Regions from separate parts of the Lysinibacillus sp. fkY74-1 genome, predicted to be linked through region 2. Evidence: riboswitches for the same ligand, from Rfam matches in the RefSeq annotation. Region 2 holds a riboswitch; the other holds the start of a gene.
What was found. A riboswitch is a leader RNA that binds a small molecule or an ion and turns the genes downstream of it on or off. The one in region 2 is predicted to bind cobalamin.
Positions count from the first base shown of each region.

Region 1: another riboswitch for cobalamin. It lies ahead of nikA (nickel ABC transporter substrate-binding protein); the one in region 2 lies ahead of ACE1MS_RS02350 (ABC transporter substrate-binding protein).

Region 1 covers NZ_CP170173.1:2,403,214-2,411,447, reverse strand. Annotated here, with positions in the region: gene metE (5-methyltetrahydropteroyltriglutamate--homocysteine S-methyltransferase) at 209-2,506, shown strand; cobalamin riboswitch at 2,627-2,819, shown strand; gene nikA (nickel ABC transporter substrate-binding protein) at 2,964-4,583, shown strand; gene nikB (nickel ABC transporter permease) at 4,655-5,608, shown strand; gene ACE1MS_RS11645 (ABC transporter permease subunit) at 5,610-6,413, shown strand; gene ACE1MS_RS11640 (ABC transporter ATP-binding protein) at 6,424-7,197, shown strand; gene ACE1MS_RS11635 (ABC transporter ATP-binding protein) at 7,200-8,018, shown strand; gene ACE1MS_RS11630 (NUDIX hydrolase) at 8,066-8,234, opposite strand, start outside.
Region 2 covers NZ_CP170173.1:488,848-497,081, forward strand. Annotated here, with positions in the region: gene ACE1MS_RS02335 (MerR family transcriptional regulator) at 1-139, shown strand, start outside; gene ACE1MS_RS02340 (class I adenylate-forming enzyme family protein) at 132-1,634, shown strand; gene ACE1MS_RS02345 (acyl-CoA dehydrogenase family protein) at 1,636-3,303, shown strand; cobalamin riboswitch at 3,364-3,546, shown strand; gene ACE1MS_RS02350 (ABC transporter substrate-binding protein) at 3,691-4,662, shown strand; gene ACE1MS_RS02355 (FecCD family ABC transporter permease) at 4,659-5,660, shown strand; gene ACE1MS_RS02360 (adenosylcobinamide amidohydrolase) at 5,657-7,117, shown strand; gene ACE1MS_RS02365 (cob(I)yrinic acid a,c-diamide adenosyltransferase) at 7,130-7,693, shown strand; gene ACE1MS_RS02370 (heterodisulfide reductase-related iron-sulfur binding cluster) at 7,930-8,234, shown strand, end outside.

The DNA of each region.
Region 1 (8,234 bases), 1.9 Mb from region 2:
TACGGAAGTTCTTTTTTTTTCGTATTGTTTTTGTATTAATAATTTTACTATGCAGCCATTTTCCAAAAAGGAGAATGGCTTTTTATCATGCTAATATTGCAAAGTGAAGCCCACTGGTTTTCATATAGGGCAACGAAACTAGCATGTGGATAACCAAATTTGTAGAGCAAGCTAGAAGTAAATTTTTTTGATGAAAGGGAGATGAAAGATGACTTATACTAGTACACTCATTGGCTACCCATATATCGGAGATGATCGCGAATGGAAGAAGGCATTAGAAGCATTTTGGCGTCAAGAACTAACGGAAGAGGATTTTCAGGCTACACTAAAAAGTATTCGTTTATCAAGAATTGAAAAGCAGCTACAACTCGGCATAGATGTGGTGACAGTAGGAGATTTCACATTGTACGATAGAATGTTGGATACTGCCTTAATGTTCGGCTTAGTACCGAAGCGCTTTAACTGGCAAGGTGGAAGGGTAGATTTACATACCTACTACAGTGTAGCGAGAGGAAATCATTCAGCAGTAGCTAGTGAAATGACCAAATGGTTTAATACCAACTATCACTACATTGTTCCTGAGTATGAAGGACAACCGTTGCAGCTAACAGAAAATAAGGTATTAGCAGACTTTTTAGAGGCAAAGGAAGCGTTCGGTATTATGGCGAAGCCGACACTTATTGGCCCCTATACATTTTATAAGCTCACTAAGGGCTACAATAAATTAACGCAGGTCGAATACTTATTAGCCTTAATACCTCTCTATGCCCAGATTATTCAAGAATTAGTAGATGCAGGTGCCGAATGGATTCAAATAGAGGAGCCTTCTTTAGTGACGACACTTGACTCAGCAGAACTGAAGCTAGTTCAAGAAATCTATGCTCAATTGATGATGACAGTTCCAGCAGCAAAACTAATGCTACAAACATACTTTGAAGCATTATGCTCCTATGAAACATTAATTACACTGCCTGTACAAGGATTTGGCTTAGATTTTGTACATGGCTATAAAGGGAATATGGAGTCACTTCGACAATATGGTTTCCCTCCAGATAAAGTTTTAGCCATTGGGGTGGTCAATGGTCGTGATATATGGCGTTCAAACCTAGCGGAAGCGAATGCCATGATTCAAGCAATTGAAAAACTAAGTGATGCTAAGGAATTGTGGATTCAACCTTCAAGTAACCTGCAACATGTACCAATATCTACTTCATTTGAAAAGAAGTTGGACCCTGTTCTCAAACAAGCACTGGCGTTTGCCGATGAAAAAATCGAAGAGATTACTGAGCTAACTAAATATAGAAAGGGTCAAAACGGAACTCGACGTCATAATTTCTCAGAAAGTATGAAAGCCATTGAAGCACTAAAAAATCATCCGATTCGTCAAAATAAGATGATCCAGCAAGCCGTTCAATCCGTCTCCACAAAGGATTTTGAGCGACATAGTGATTTTAGTCAACGTCAAAAATTACAGCAGCAGGCGTTAGCCTTACCACTATTCCCTACAACAACAATCGGTAGCTTTCCTCAATCTGATGAGGTGAAGAGAAATCGGAATGCTTGGCGAAAGAAACAAATATCGAATACAGACTATGAAGCATTTATTGAACTGGAAACAAAGCGCTGGATTCACTTGCAGGAGGATATGGATATAGATGTACTGGTTCATGGAGAATTTGAACGGACAGACATGGTCGAGTATTTCGGTGAAAAACTGACGGGCTTTGCCTTTACTGAAAAAGCATGGGTGGTTTCGTATGGTTCTCGCTGTGTGAAGCCTCCGATTATTTATGGAGATGTTGAATGGACTTCATCCATTACCGTGAAAGAGTCAGCGTATGCCCAAAGCTTAACGAAGCGCTTTGTCAAAGGGATGCTGACAGGGCCAGTGACCATTTTAAATTGGTCCTTTGTACGTGATGATATTTCTCGGAAAGATGTGGCCTATCAAATTGCTTTAGCACTTTGTAAGGAAGTGAAAGCACTAGAAACGGCAGGTATCTCCATTATTCAAGTGGATGAACCAGCACTAAGAGAAGGGCTACCTCTTCGTAAAGAAAATTGGGGGGCTTACCTAGACTGGGCAATCAATGCCTTCAAACTTGCTACCTCGAGTGTAAAAGATACAACACAAATTCATACACATATGTGTTACTGCGAATTTAACGATTTCATAGAACCCATTAGTGCGCTAGATGCTGATGTGATTTCTATTGAAACATCACGAAGCCATGGAGAGCTTATTTCTTCACTTCAAGTGCATCCTTATACAAAAGGGATTGGATTAGGTGTATACGATATTCATAGTCCACGTGTGCCGAGTGAGGGAGAAATGTTAGCCATCATGAGAGATAGTTTACAAGTTTTAGACAAACATCAATTTTGGATTAATCCGGACTGTGGCTTAAAAACAAGGAAAGAGCCAGAAACAATAGCGGCTTTAGCTAATATGGTGGCTGCTACCAAACTATTGCGTCAGGAGGTGAAGGAATCTATATCGAGATAACGAGAGATAAAAGGAGTTAAGCAAAGATCAGGTTATCTGCCTGGTCTTTTTGTATCTGTTTATTATATTCAGAAAATAAAATTGACGTGAACATTTGAGCATGTTATGTTTATTACTAATTTCAAATATTGCATTACAAGTTTGAATGAAATTATTTTTCGTTCGATTAAAAGGAAAATGGGTGTAAATCCCATGCTGTCCCGCAGCTGTAAATGAGGAGTTTTGTTTCGATGACCACTGAGTTTTTTCTTGGGAAGGTGAAGCAAAATGATGATTCATAAGCCAGAATGCCTGCTTGTAAGAAGATTCATTGATGATCTACGAAAGATAGGGAGATGGATGGTAGCTTACGTATTGTAGGTTTATCTGTCCTTATTCTTGTAGAATAAGGTTTTTTTATGCCTTCTTTCTATTCAATTTGTAGATATGAACAGGGAATAGAGATAGGAGATAAAAAATGAGATGGACGAAGTATTTACTGCCTTACATGCTTGTTTTGACCTTCAGTTTTCTTGCAGGTTGTACAAGCACGGAAAAAGACAAAGGAAACTCAGCATCAACTGAACAGACAGATGAAAAAATGATTACGATTGGTTGGCCATTAGATGTAGGCCCATTAAACCCCCATACATATTTACCAAATCAGATGACTGCTCAAGCAATGGTTTATGAATCTTTAGTGGCGTATAACGATGATGGGACAATTACGCCAAAGCTAGCAGAAAGCTGGGTCATCTCAGAGGATAAAACTGCTTATACGTTCCATTTACGCAAGGATGTTAACTATTCGGATGGGACTGCCTTTAATGCTGATAATGTGATTCGCAATTTTGATGCGGTATTAGCGAATCGTGACATGCATTCTTGGATGGGCATGGTCAACCATATAAAAGAGGTCGTCAAAGTAGATGAATCAACAATACGTTTGCAATTAGACGAACCGTATTACCCTGTGTTAAACGAATTAGCCTTTGTCAGACCATTCCGTTTTTTAGGGGATAATGGCTTCCCAGACGGCGATAAGACAAATGATTCCATTCAATCAGCTATTGGCACAGGGCCATGGGTTTTAACCGACTATAAAAAAGATGAATATGCTTTATTTAGCCGTAATGAACATTATTGGGGAGAAAAGCCTCTCGTAGATAAAATAAAGGTTAAAATCATCCCAAATTCGGAATCCATTTCGTTAGCCTTTGAAAATGAAGAATTAGATGTCATTTATGGGCGAGGGGTTATTAGTTTAGATAACTATACGTATTTAAGAGATAGTGGCAAATATAGAACAGCTACATCTGAGCCATTGTCTACGAAAGCATTACTGTTCAATACACAGTCTGGACCGTTAGCTGAGCTAAAGGTTCGACAAGCAATGCAATATGCTATCAATAAGGAACAAATGGTAGAAAGCATTACACATGGTACAGAAAAAGTGGCTAACACGCTATTTTGGGAAGCAATTCCATATGCCAATATTGATTTAGCCCCCATTATATATAATCCTGAAAAAGCACAGAAATTGCTAGAGGAAGCTGGATGGACGCTACAGAAGGGTGAAAAAATTCGTTCAAAAAATGGTCAACCCCTTACATTAGATTTAATCTATATTGCTACTGATGCCATTCAAAAACCTATGGCAGAGTTAATGCAGGGCGAGCTAGCGAAAATAGGCGTACAGTTAAATATTGAAGGCGCCGATGTGATGGTCGGTCTGCAAAAATTAATGGATGATCAGGTTGATATTAACTTCTGGCGAACTAATGGACCGCCGACTGATCCACATAGCTTTGCAAATGAATCAGCTACACCAAATGCTAGTGGTGTTTATGAAGCAAAATTAGGCTTACCAAATACTCAAGAAATCGATACTAACATACATCAATTATTAGTCGGGACCGATGAAGAAGAACGCGTGCAGCTATACACGGATATTTTAACAATGTTCCACAAACAAGCATTGTTCTATCCAATATCATATGAAACGAATCAAGTTATTTATCAACCATATATGAAGGATTTTGCACCACGTGCTTCTGAGTATGACATTCCATATGCACAAATGGATAAAGAAAACTAAGTATGAAAGAGAGAGTGTGTCGAACCAGGACAACTCTCTTTTTATCATCGGATGAAATAGGAAGTGACGACATGTACGAATCGACTTGGATGTTTTGTGTAAAAAGAATTCTCACACTTCCATTTGTATTAGTAGGCGTATCTATTCTGACCTTTGTGTTTATTCGTTTCGTACCAGTAGAACCAGCAGAGGTCATTCTTCGACTTGCAAGAATAGCCCCAACACCAGAGGCTATACAAGCTTTACGAGAAGAATTAGGGACAGATAAGCCTTTTATCATGCAATATCTGCTATGGGTAAAAGGCGTTTTACAGCTAGACTTTGGGACATCTTTTGTTAGTAAATTACCCGTTGGTGATGAGCTATTTGCTAAGCTACCCGCTACCATCGAATTAGCTTTAGTAGCATTTATCCTTATTTTAACCTTTAGTATTCCGTTAGGGGTTGTGAGCGCATTATATAAGCATTCCTTTATCGATAAAATCATTCGATTATTTACAGTCCTAAGTGTTTCCATTCCAACATTTTGGTTAGGGTTTATCCTACTTTATCTATTCAGTTTAAAACTTGGGATTTTTCCGACGAATGGAAAAGGTTCAGGAGCACATTTAGTTTTACCAGCTTTCACATTAGCTTTACCTACAATCGGATTGTTCTCACAGTTTATCCGCTCTGCCATTATTGAAGAATACGAGCAGCCCTATGTAAAATATGCACAGCTTAGAGGCTTAAAAAAATCGGTCATTCTCATCCGACACGTGGGGAGGAATGCTGCCATACCGATATCAACTTTGTTAGGGATGACACTCGGAAATTTGCTAGGTGGGGCTGTCATTGTAGAGCAAGTATTTAGTTGGCCTGGACTCGGTAGATATTTAATAGAATCCATAACGAATCGTGATTACCCCGTTGTACAATGCTATGTGTTGGTGATCGCTGTCATCTATGTGCTCGCCAATCTAGGCACAGATGTATTGCATCGTTTATTGGATCCTCATCTGATGATGAAGAATAGGAGAGAGTAAAGTGAACTTAGAACGTATACATATGAGAAGATTTATGAGTCTCACTATACTAATCATCATTGGTTTACTAGGACTGTTTGCCCCAATCATGATGCCTCATGACCCTTTAGCAGTCGATATTTCTAAGAAATTTTTAGCACCTTCATGGGACTATCCATTAGGAACAGACCATTTAGGAAGATGTGTCTTCTCACGATTGCTTTTAGGGATTCGGTATTCTTTAGGTGCGGCGCTCGTCATACAAATAGTTGCTATTGTAGTAGCGATCCTGTTGGGCGCATGGGTCTCTTTAAAAAGAGGTATAATAGATGCGCTATTTATTCGGATATGCGATATTTTATTAGCTTTTCCAACACTTGTACTAGCATTTGGGCTTTTAGGTGTATTAGGGCCAAGCTTAAAAAATGTGTTAATCGCACTTATTTTGACACAGCTTATTTATTATTCAAGACTAATTCGAAGTTTATTTATCGGCATGAATGAAAAGGATTTTATTCTAGCGGCAAGAATAAGCGGTACTACAGGTGTGAAATTAATTATTCGTCACTATCTCCCTCATGTTTGGCCTCCTATTGTAACGATTGTTGCATTAGATATGGGAAAGGTTATTTTAGAGATTGCAGGCTTTTCCTTTATAGGGCTTGGCGTGCAGGCTCCCACTCCTGAGTGGGGAATGATGGTAAATGAAGGGAAGCAATATATCCGCCAACATCCCGAATTAATGCTATATCCTGGGCTTACTATCGTTCTAGTTGTCCTAGTATGTAATGTTTTGGCAAGTAGTTTAAAGACGCCTGACCAGTAAAGGGGAAGTTATGAAAAAAGTTTTAGAAGTGAAAGACTTATCGGTCAAAATTGGAGAACAAAATATTTTAAACGCCATTCATCTGACAGCCTATCAAGGCCGCGTTTTGGGGATTATTGGCGAAAGCGGTAGTGGGAAAACCATGCTTTGCCAAGCTATCATGCAAGCCTTACCGTCTAGAGCGCAGATTATCAAAGGGCACATATTCTACCATCAACAAGATTTATTGAAGATAAATGCTGCTCAAATGAGAGCTTATCGTGGAAGACATCTATCTATTATTATGCAAAATCCTTCAACTGCCTTTGACCGTGTGCAAACCATTGAAAGTCATTTTCGTGAATCATTAAAGGCTCATTTTGTTATAACTAAAAATGAAATTAGACAAATTGCTATGGAAAGCATGTCAAAAGTTAATTTACCTAATCCCGAGAAACTTTTACACTATTATCCATTCCAATTAAGTGGGGGAATGCTACAGCGTGTAATGATTGCTTTGTCACTGGCAATTCAAGCCTCGGTATACATAGCTGATGAGCCAACGACAGCTCTTGATACAGTCAACCAAAAACAGGTATTGACATTATTTGATCGGATTCGCCTGGAAACACAGGCAGCCATACTTCTTGTGACGCATGATTTAGGCGTTATTGCTGAACTAGCTGATGATGTAGCCGTGATGTATAAGGGGGAACTAATTGAACAAGCAAATGTCTATGATTTTTTTGATGCACCACAGCATCCTTATACAAAGAAACTATTACAATCCCGAATGATGTTTTAGAGGTGAAAAAATTGAAGCTACTAGAAGTGAGAAATATTGAGAAGAACTATGCACATAGACCGTTCATATTCAAGCGAAGACAGGATGCTCCTGAATTACAGAAAGTATCATTTTCACTTCAGGAGGGGGAATGCTTAGGCATTGTTGGACAAAGTGGCTCAGGAAAAAGTACATTGGGCCGAATTATATTAGGAATGGAAAGGCCAACAGCCGGTGAGGTTCTATTTCAAGGGGTTAATCTTTATGATGCCACTAGCCAACAGAAAAAAATGATACGGAGAGATTTACAAGCAGTCTTCCAAAATAGCTATCATTCATTAAATCCAAAGCACACTATTTTTCAAATTTTAGAGGAACCGTACCTAAATTTCGAGCATTATAGCTCAGCTGAGAGACACTATAAGGTAAAGGAATTACTTAATCATGTAGAGTTAGAAAAATCTATTGCCGAAAAGTATCCTTCCCAGCTTAGTGGGGGACAACAACAGCGTGTGAACATTGCAAGAGCGCTTGCCTTACATCCAAAATTAATTGTTTTAGATGAAGCCATTAGTAGTTTAGATATGATTTTGCGAAAACAAATCATTCAATTACTACAGACACTACAAAAGGATTTGCAACTTGCATACATTTTCATTTCTCATGACTTACAGGCTACACGTTTTATTTCAGATCGCATCCTCGTCATGCAAAATGGTCAGCTAGTAGAGGAAATCATGAAAGGTGAACCATTTAAGCATTCCGCATCACTTGAGCTATACAACGCGATTTTGCCCAGTCACCCTCGCGAAAGAATTCACAAGAATACTAGTTTGGAATGATCTGAAATGTCTTTGCGAAGAAAGTCCTTATTAAAATTCTTACATTGTTATTTGGAAAGCTTCGTAAAGGAGCTTTCGAACCCCCATATTTTGCCCTCTAGGTTGTTTAAGAGAGCGACCGTCCTCTGTTCCATATTATTCGGAAGTTCTTCCTTACTGAAATAAGTGAGGCTTAAGCTCTCACCATCCTTCATTTCCAATACACCCCTTACATGT
Region 2 (8,234 bases):
TGAATACGGAGAGCAAAAAATTCAAGAGATTGATAGTAAAATAGCTGAGCTTACGCAAATGAGAAATGAATTACAACAAATGCATGGCATGTTTAATGAAAAATTAACGACTTTAAGGGGAGAGATGCACGATGAATAGTTCCGATTTATTAGCACGTAATGCCCGTAAGTATCCAAAAAGGGAAGCTGTTATTTGTCATGGTAGAAGAGTGACCTATCATGATTTAGATGAGCAAGTGACCCGTTTTAGTCATGCTTTATTAGAACAGGGTGTAAGGCAGGGAGATAAAGTTCTGATTTTTATGCCTAACGTTGTAGAGTTTGTCGTGAGCTATTTTGCTATTCAGCGAATGGGTGCTATTGTCGTTCCGGTCAATGCTAAGTTTACATTACAAGAAGTAGAGTATGTGGCACAGCATGCTGAGGCAAAAGCAATTATTGCTCATGAAGCTATTTTTGCGGCAGTCCAGCATATTGCCGTAATCCCGTTGAAAATTAAAACAGGGCAGCAAGTAGCGGGCTGGCTTCAGTATGAAACAATGATTCAAAGTGCCAGTGCTCATACGATTGAATGTCAGTTAAACGAGGATGATGCTTCGACTATTTTGTACACATCAGGTACAACTGGGAAACCGAAGGGCGTATTGTTTAGCTATCGAAATATTTTAACGGTTGCGCAAATGATTGCAGTTGAAATGGAGGTCAAGCCTGAAAGCCGTATATTGCTGATGATGCCATTAACCCATTCCGCACCATTACATTTATTCTTAATGGCAGGTGTACTTGTAGGTTCTACAAATGTATTAACACCAACTTTCACGCCAGACTTATTGATGGATTCCATTGAACAGGAAAAAACGACCCATTTTTTTGGAGCACCTGTTGCTTATTTATTAACAGCACAGATGCCAAGATTGCAATCAGCTGATTTGTCCTCTATGAAATGGTGGGTATATGGAGGAGCACCGTTATCCGAAAACGAAGTTCGTTTTATTCAACAGTCATTCCGCACAACTAATTTAACATGTGTTTATGGATTAACAGAGGCGGGGCCAAGTGGATCATTGCTTTTTGGTAAGGAGCATGAAGAAAAGGCTGGGAGTATTGGTCAACGTGCACCTTTAGGTACAGAGATACGTATTGTTAACGACCATGGCGAAGATGTACCAGCAGGAGAAGTAGGGGAAATCGTTTTATTTGGTGAGGGTAATATGCTCGGTTACTACAGAGATGAAGTGGCAACCAATGCGGCATTTATAGGCGGCTGGTTAAAAACAGGGGATCTCGCTCGTATGGATGAAGACGGTTTTATTTGGATTGTTGATCGAAAGAAAGATGTGATTATTTCTGGTGGAGTCAATATTTACCCGAAAGAAATAGAAGATTGCCTTTTAAGCTTTGAGGGGATATTTGAAGCGGCAGTAATTGGTGTTCCACATCCACAATGGGGTGAGACAGTGAAGGCTGTTTATTCGGCTAAACAGGATATTGATGAAGATGCTCTAAAAGATTTTTTAGAGGGGCGGCTTGCTAAGTATAAATTACCACGTATTTTTGAAAAAGTGGAAGCGCTACCACGGAATGCCTCAGGCAAAATTTTAAAGCAATCTTTGAAAGGACAAGAGGTGAGATAGCATGAAAGTTTTACAACAGGAAATAGCACGTACAAGCAATTTCTTTACAGGTGATGAAACGCTTCAGAAAGTGTTGGAAATGATGTTGGATAAAGAATTTTCATCTTATGCGCATCGAGAATTGACGGACTTTGGTGAGCTATGTGCTGATGCTATAGACGTGAGGGCGAAACATACCGATCGACAAGGGGAGCCTCGCCTTCAAAGGTATAATGCCTATGGTGAAGAGGTCTCAGAGGTGTGGGTCAATGACGGCTACAAAAAAACAATTGAAGAGACATATAATACGGGTATTGTTGGTTATGTGCATAAGGATATTCCCCAACTAGGTCACAAGGGGAATTATGTCTATAGCTTTGCGCAAGGTTATTTACTGTCACATGCAGAGCCCGGTTTTTATTGCCCTGTGACATTAACGATGGCCACTGCCTATTTATTAGACCATTATGCAGAGGAAGAAGTTAAGCAGCGTTTCTTACCACATGTTTGTGCAACAGGCGATTTAGAGCTATATGAGGGGGCGACATTTTTAACAGAACGTCAAGGAGGCTCAGATGTTGGTGCAAATGTAGTAGAAGCAAAACTTGTAGGGAATGAGTACCGCCTCTATGGTGAAAAGTATTTCGCGTCTAATGCTGGAATGTGTGGGGTTGCAATGGTGTTGGCACGAATAGATGGTGCACAAGCAGGCTCTAAAGGATTAACTCTATTTGCAGTTCCATGGCGAAATGAAGATGGATCGGTTAACCATCTTCGTATTCGACGACTAAAAGATAAATTAGGTGTGAAAGCCGTTCCATCTGGTGAGGTAGAGTTTGATGGAGCACTCGCCTATGTAGTTGGTGATCCAAATAAAGGGATTTATTATATGTTGGAGGCGCTTAATTTATCAAGAATTTGTAATGCAGTGGCATCCATTGGTATTATGCGCCGTGGCTTCTTGGAGGCGAAGCATTATGTGTCAAATCGATATGCCTTTGGTAAACCTTTAACACAGTACCCTATGATTCAGGATACATTGGGTAAATATGCTGCTAAGCTGCATGTTGAAGTAGCCACGATTTTTGATCTTATTCAATTATACGACAAAGTGACAAGTGGTCAGGGGACAGAACAAGACATCATAATGAATCGTTTATATATTGCCATTATGAAAAAGGAAACGGCAGAGCAGGCAGTTCATTATGCAAGTGAAGCAATTGAGCTACATGGCGGGAATGGCTATATTGAAGACTTTGTAACACCACGCTTACTAAGGGATGCGCAAGTGTTGACTGTATGGGAGGGTACGGCTAATATACTAGCGTTGGAGCTTATTCGCTTAGTGGATAAATACAGAGCACATGAATTGTTTGTTCAAGAGATGAGCGAGCGATTAGAAGTATTAACAGACCATTCATTAGTGAAAATCGTTCAAGAGCAATTAACTAAACTATCGGCAACATTACAAATTTTTAGTGCTCTCGATGAAGCTACAAAAACGTTTGAAGCAAAGGATGTTGCCCAAAAAATGGCTCATTTATATGAAAGTGTCATCGCAGTTGAATGGGCACAAAAATTTGGTGGGAAATATGAAAAACTTGCGGATGTTTATTTAGAGCAAACTTGGTCATTACGACCGATTGGTGCTTCGATGAAAACCGTACAGTATTTTGATGAAATTGTCTAACAGCCTTTGGAGTCGCCTTGATATAGAGGCGACTTCTTTTAATTTCATGTATAATATAATTCAACTGAATATTATAAAGGTTCTTTACTTATGTAAAGTGAAAAGGGAAATCGGTGTAATTCCGATGCGGTCCCGCCACTGTAAGTGTGAGTTTTTTCAAATAATGCCACTAAAAATTTCGGGAAGGCTTGAAAAAACGTAATGAGCACAAGCCAGGAGACCTGCCTTTATAGCATAGACATGACAGCCTACGAGGATAGGATGGTGGATTTTGTATCAGTTTTTTGGTGCGATTTTGACCCCTCATCATTCGAAGATGAGGGGTCTTATTTTGATGGAAGAACACTTCTAACACATGAACGCACAAATCTACGAAGGAGGATTCACATGAAGAAATTTTGGAAAATAGGAGTATCGGCATTTTTAACGATAGGGTTGCTAGCAGCTTGTGGACAAGAGGCGAAAAATGATAAGTCCGCAGCTACAGAGGAGCAAACACAACAAGAAACATCTAAGGTGGAAGAAGCAACATTTCCAATAACTATAACGGATGCTATTGGAAAGGAGATGACTCTAGAGGCCCCTCCTGAGAAAATAGTGTCACTTATTCCAAGTAATACAGAGATATTATTTGGCCTAGGTTTAAAGGATGAAATAGTCGGGGTTACAGACAATGACGATTATCCACCAGAGGTAGCTGAAAAGGATAAGGTTGGTGGCATGGAATACAATATTGAACAAATTATTGCCTTAAAGCCAGACATCGTTTTTGCACATGAATCTAGCATGTCTCTTTCAGAATCAGCCATTGCACAGCTTGAATCGGCGGGCGTGAAAGTATTTGTTGTAAAAAATGCCCAGAATTTTAATGAAACCTATACAACGATTGAACAGCTTGGTCGTGCCACAGGGAAATTACCAGAGGCTGAAAACATCATTGCTGACATGAAGGCGAAAGTAGAAGCAGTACAGGAGAAAGTGAAAGACGTTGAACCTAAGAATGTTTTTGTAGAGGCCTCTGATGAACCTAATATTTATACAGCTGGTCAAGGCACATTTATGAACGCAATGCTGGAGATGATTCATGCAAAAAATGTAGCAGCAGATGGTGATAATTGGTATGAAATTAGTGCAGAACAAATTATCACAAAAAATCCAGATGTCATCGTGGTGACATATAGCTATGTACCTGATATTTTAACAAAAATACCAAAGCGTGCTGGTTTCGATACAATAAATGCAGTGAAAAATAATGCCATTGTGCAAGTAGATGAAAGCACAACAAGCCGTCAAGGACCGCGTTTAGCGGATGGTCTTGAGGAGTTAGCAAAAGCCATCTACCCTGAGGTATTTAAGTGAAAAAAGTAGTAACAGCCTATGTATTAACATGTACGCTTTTTATCATTAGCATTTGGTGTGGCGTAGCTATAGGCTCTGTTCATATTCCGATAGAAGTGCTGTGGAATCAGTCAGTTGATGAAACGGCTGCCAATATCTTTTGGAAAATTCGCTTGCCTCGTGTGCTTTTAGCAGGGCTAGTAGGGGCTGCTCTCGCTATTGCGGGAGCAGCTTTCCAGGGCTTGCTAAAAAATCCGCTAGCAGATCCATATACATTAGGTATTTCATCCGGTGCTTCTGTCGGTGCAGTCATGACAATTTTTTTTAATATTTCGATACCTGTTGTAGGCTTGTATGCCTTACCTACCTTTAGCATGATAGGCGCAATCATTACAATGGTTGTAGTTATGAGCTTTGCTAGAATAGTAGACCGTTCGCTAAAGATGGAAACCCTTATTTTAACGGGCGTTATCTTTAGTTCATTTTTAGGGTCGTTAATCTCGTTAATGATTGCCTTATCGGGAGAGGAGCTACGCCAAGTAATCGGCTGGCTACTGGGTTCTGTATCTATGCGTGGTTGGCCGTATGTTCAAATGATTATCCCATTCGTTATTGTGGGTTCCCTTATGCTGTGGACGCAGAGACGTGAGCTTAATGTTTTATTATATGGGGAAGAAAGAGCGAAGCATTTAGGTGTCAATGTAAAACGTAGTAAGTATTTGATTTTAGTAGGTGGTTCTATGCTGACTGGAGCAGCGGTAGCTGTTTCAGGCACAATTGGCTTTGTAGGGTTGGTTGTACCACATATGACAAGAATGATTTGGGGTTCTGATCACCGTCATTTACTGCCATTATCATTTTTTAATGGTGCAACATTACTTATAATTTGTGATTTAGTCGCAAGAACAATCATCCTGCCAAGGGAACTGCCCATTGGTGTCATTACTGCATTTATTGGAGCGCCTGTTTTTTCCTATATTTTTTATAAACAACGGAGAAGCAAGGGGGTGCGGGCGTGATTTTTGTTGAACATCTATCAGGTGGTTATGAAGACGTACCAATCGTCAAGGATATAAGCTTTACGGTTGAGAAAGGAAAAATTCTTGGCATATTAGGGCCAAATGGTAGTGGGAAATCCACATTATTAAAGGTAATGAGTGGTATTCTACCAGCTGTTGAGGGCACAATTTCTATTGATGGACAAAACATTCTGTCCTACAATGCCCGTGCTTTAGCAAAAAAAATGGCTGTTTTACCACAGCTTCATGCGAATGCTTTCTCAAACAGTGTAAGAGAGACTATTTCGCTTGGACGTTATCCACATCAAACGGGCTTTTTTTCAAGTTGGTCTGAGCAAGATGAACAAGCGGTTCAACATGCAATGCTGCAAACAGGTATAAAACGTTATGAGCATACACCTATGGAATTTTTATCGGGAGGCGAACAGCAAAGAGTTTTTGTTGCACAGGCCCTTGCTCAAACTGCGGAAATTTTACTGCTAGATGAGCCGACAAATCATTTAGACATTGCCCATCAACGTCAAATTTTAGATATGGTTCGGAAGGAAGCAGTCGAGTGTGGATTAACAGTAGTGATGGTATTACACGATATGAATTTAGCCTCTCTCTATTGTGATGAATTATTGCTCATGGAGAGTGGACAAATGAGAGCTTTTGGGGCACCACATGAAGTATTAATTGCTTCACAAATAGAAGAAATTTACCAAGCACGAGTAGCTACTTATGCCCATCCAGAAATTCCTAAACCACAAATTACAATGATGCCTGCTGCAAGCGACCATCAACAGCGAGCTGTAATAAAAAAAGAACATTTTAAAATAACGGAACAATTTATACAACTTCAATCAGAGATTCCTTTAAAAACGGTATCATCTGCTGTCCATAACCCCGGTATAGGATGGCATAATTGCTTGTTAAACCGCTCTGTACCTGGTGACTATGTGATCAGTGATGTAAAAAGAGAAGTTAATGAATTTTTGCAAAAAGGTCATTTTTCACCCACGAATACAGTTGTCATGCTGACGGCAGTGCCAACAGCCCTTGTGGCGATCAATGAATGGGCTGCACCATTTGGCAGTGTAATAGTAGCTGTTACTGCTGGTGTAGGCAATGCAGTAGATGTATCCCGTGTGCATGAAAGGCAAGATCAGCCATATATTGGTACTATTAACACATGGGTAATTATAAATGGCTGTTTATCAGAGGAAGCATTTTTTCAAGCTATGATGACAGCTACGGAGGCGAAAACGAAGGCTCTGCAATCAGAAAATATTCGTGATGAGCGTAGTGGAACTATTGCTACTGGTACTGCTACAGATAGTCTTTTAATTGCTGCAACTCAAAAAGGAAAAGAAATGTTATATGGTGGCCCCATTACGGAGGTTGGTAAAATGATTGCAAAGGGTGTTTTTGAAACTACAGTTCAGGCTATCAGAAATTATAAAAATGAATTTTAGGAGATGAGCGAAATGAAGCTTTACACAAAAACAGGGGATACGGGTAAAACAAGTCTTATCGGAGGACGCGTTGATAAAGACAGTTTGCGTGTTGAAACGTATGGGGCGATTGATGAATTAAATTCTTTTATTGGTAAAGCAGTAAGTGAATTAGACCAAGCACTTTTCAAAGATATTTTAACAGACCTAGAAACCATTCAACATGAGCTGTTCGATGCTGGTGGTGATCTGGCAAACGTGATGAAAGAACGACATTATAAGCTTACAGAGCAACCAATTGAAGTGCTAGAGGCTCGTATTGATGCACTATCAGATGAAGCGCCACCATTACAACGTTTTATTTTACCAGGAGGGGCCCCAGCAGCTGCGACTTTACACATTGCACGTACGGTTGCTCGTCGAGCAGAGCGTGAAATGGTAACACTTATGAAAGAAGTTGAAGATGTGCCCAAAGTTGTACAAAAATATTTAAATCGATTATCAGATTATTTATTTGCGGCTGCACGTGTTGTAAATGCTCGATTACAGGTTGCGGATGTTGAATATATTCGCAGTGGTAACGTCTTTAAAAACTAAAATATAGTTTTCTACAGAAAGTAAAAAAATGCTACTTTGAAAAAATTCAGGGTGGCTTTTTTTCTTGTAAAATGTAAGAATATAAAATTATCAGAAATATTTCCGTTTTATGTTGACTGAATGCTCACTCATTTATTAGAATAGGAATATAATATCGAAATGATGAACATTTTCGTATGAGCTAGCAAATTTATCACAAAGAGAGAAAAATTACGACAAACAAGGGGGGATCAACCATGAGTCCATTATTAATTGCTAACATTGTCTTAACAGTCGTGGTTGTACTTTATGCAGTAGGATTGTTCTTCTATCTGTTGAAAACACGCTATAAGTATGTGCAGTTGGGGAAAAAGGTTGAGTTTGATGAAAGTGTAAAAGAGCGTCTTCGCTATATTATGGTCAACGTATTTGGCCAAAATAAGCTATTAAAAGATCCAAAGAGTGGTTTAATCCATGTTATGTTCTTCTATGGATTTTTAATGGTACAGCTAGGGGCAATTGATTTAATTTGGAAAGGATTAGCACCAGGCTCACATTTACC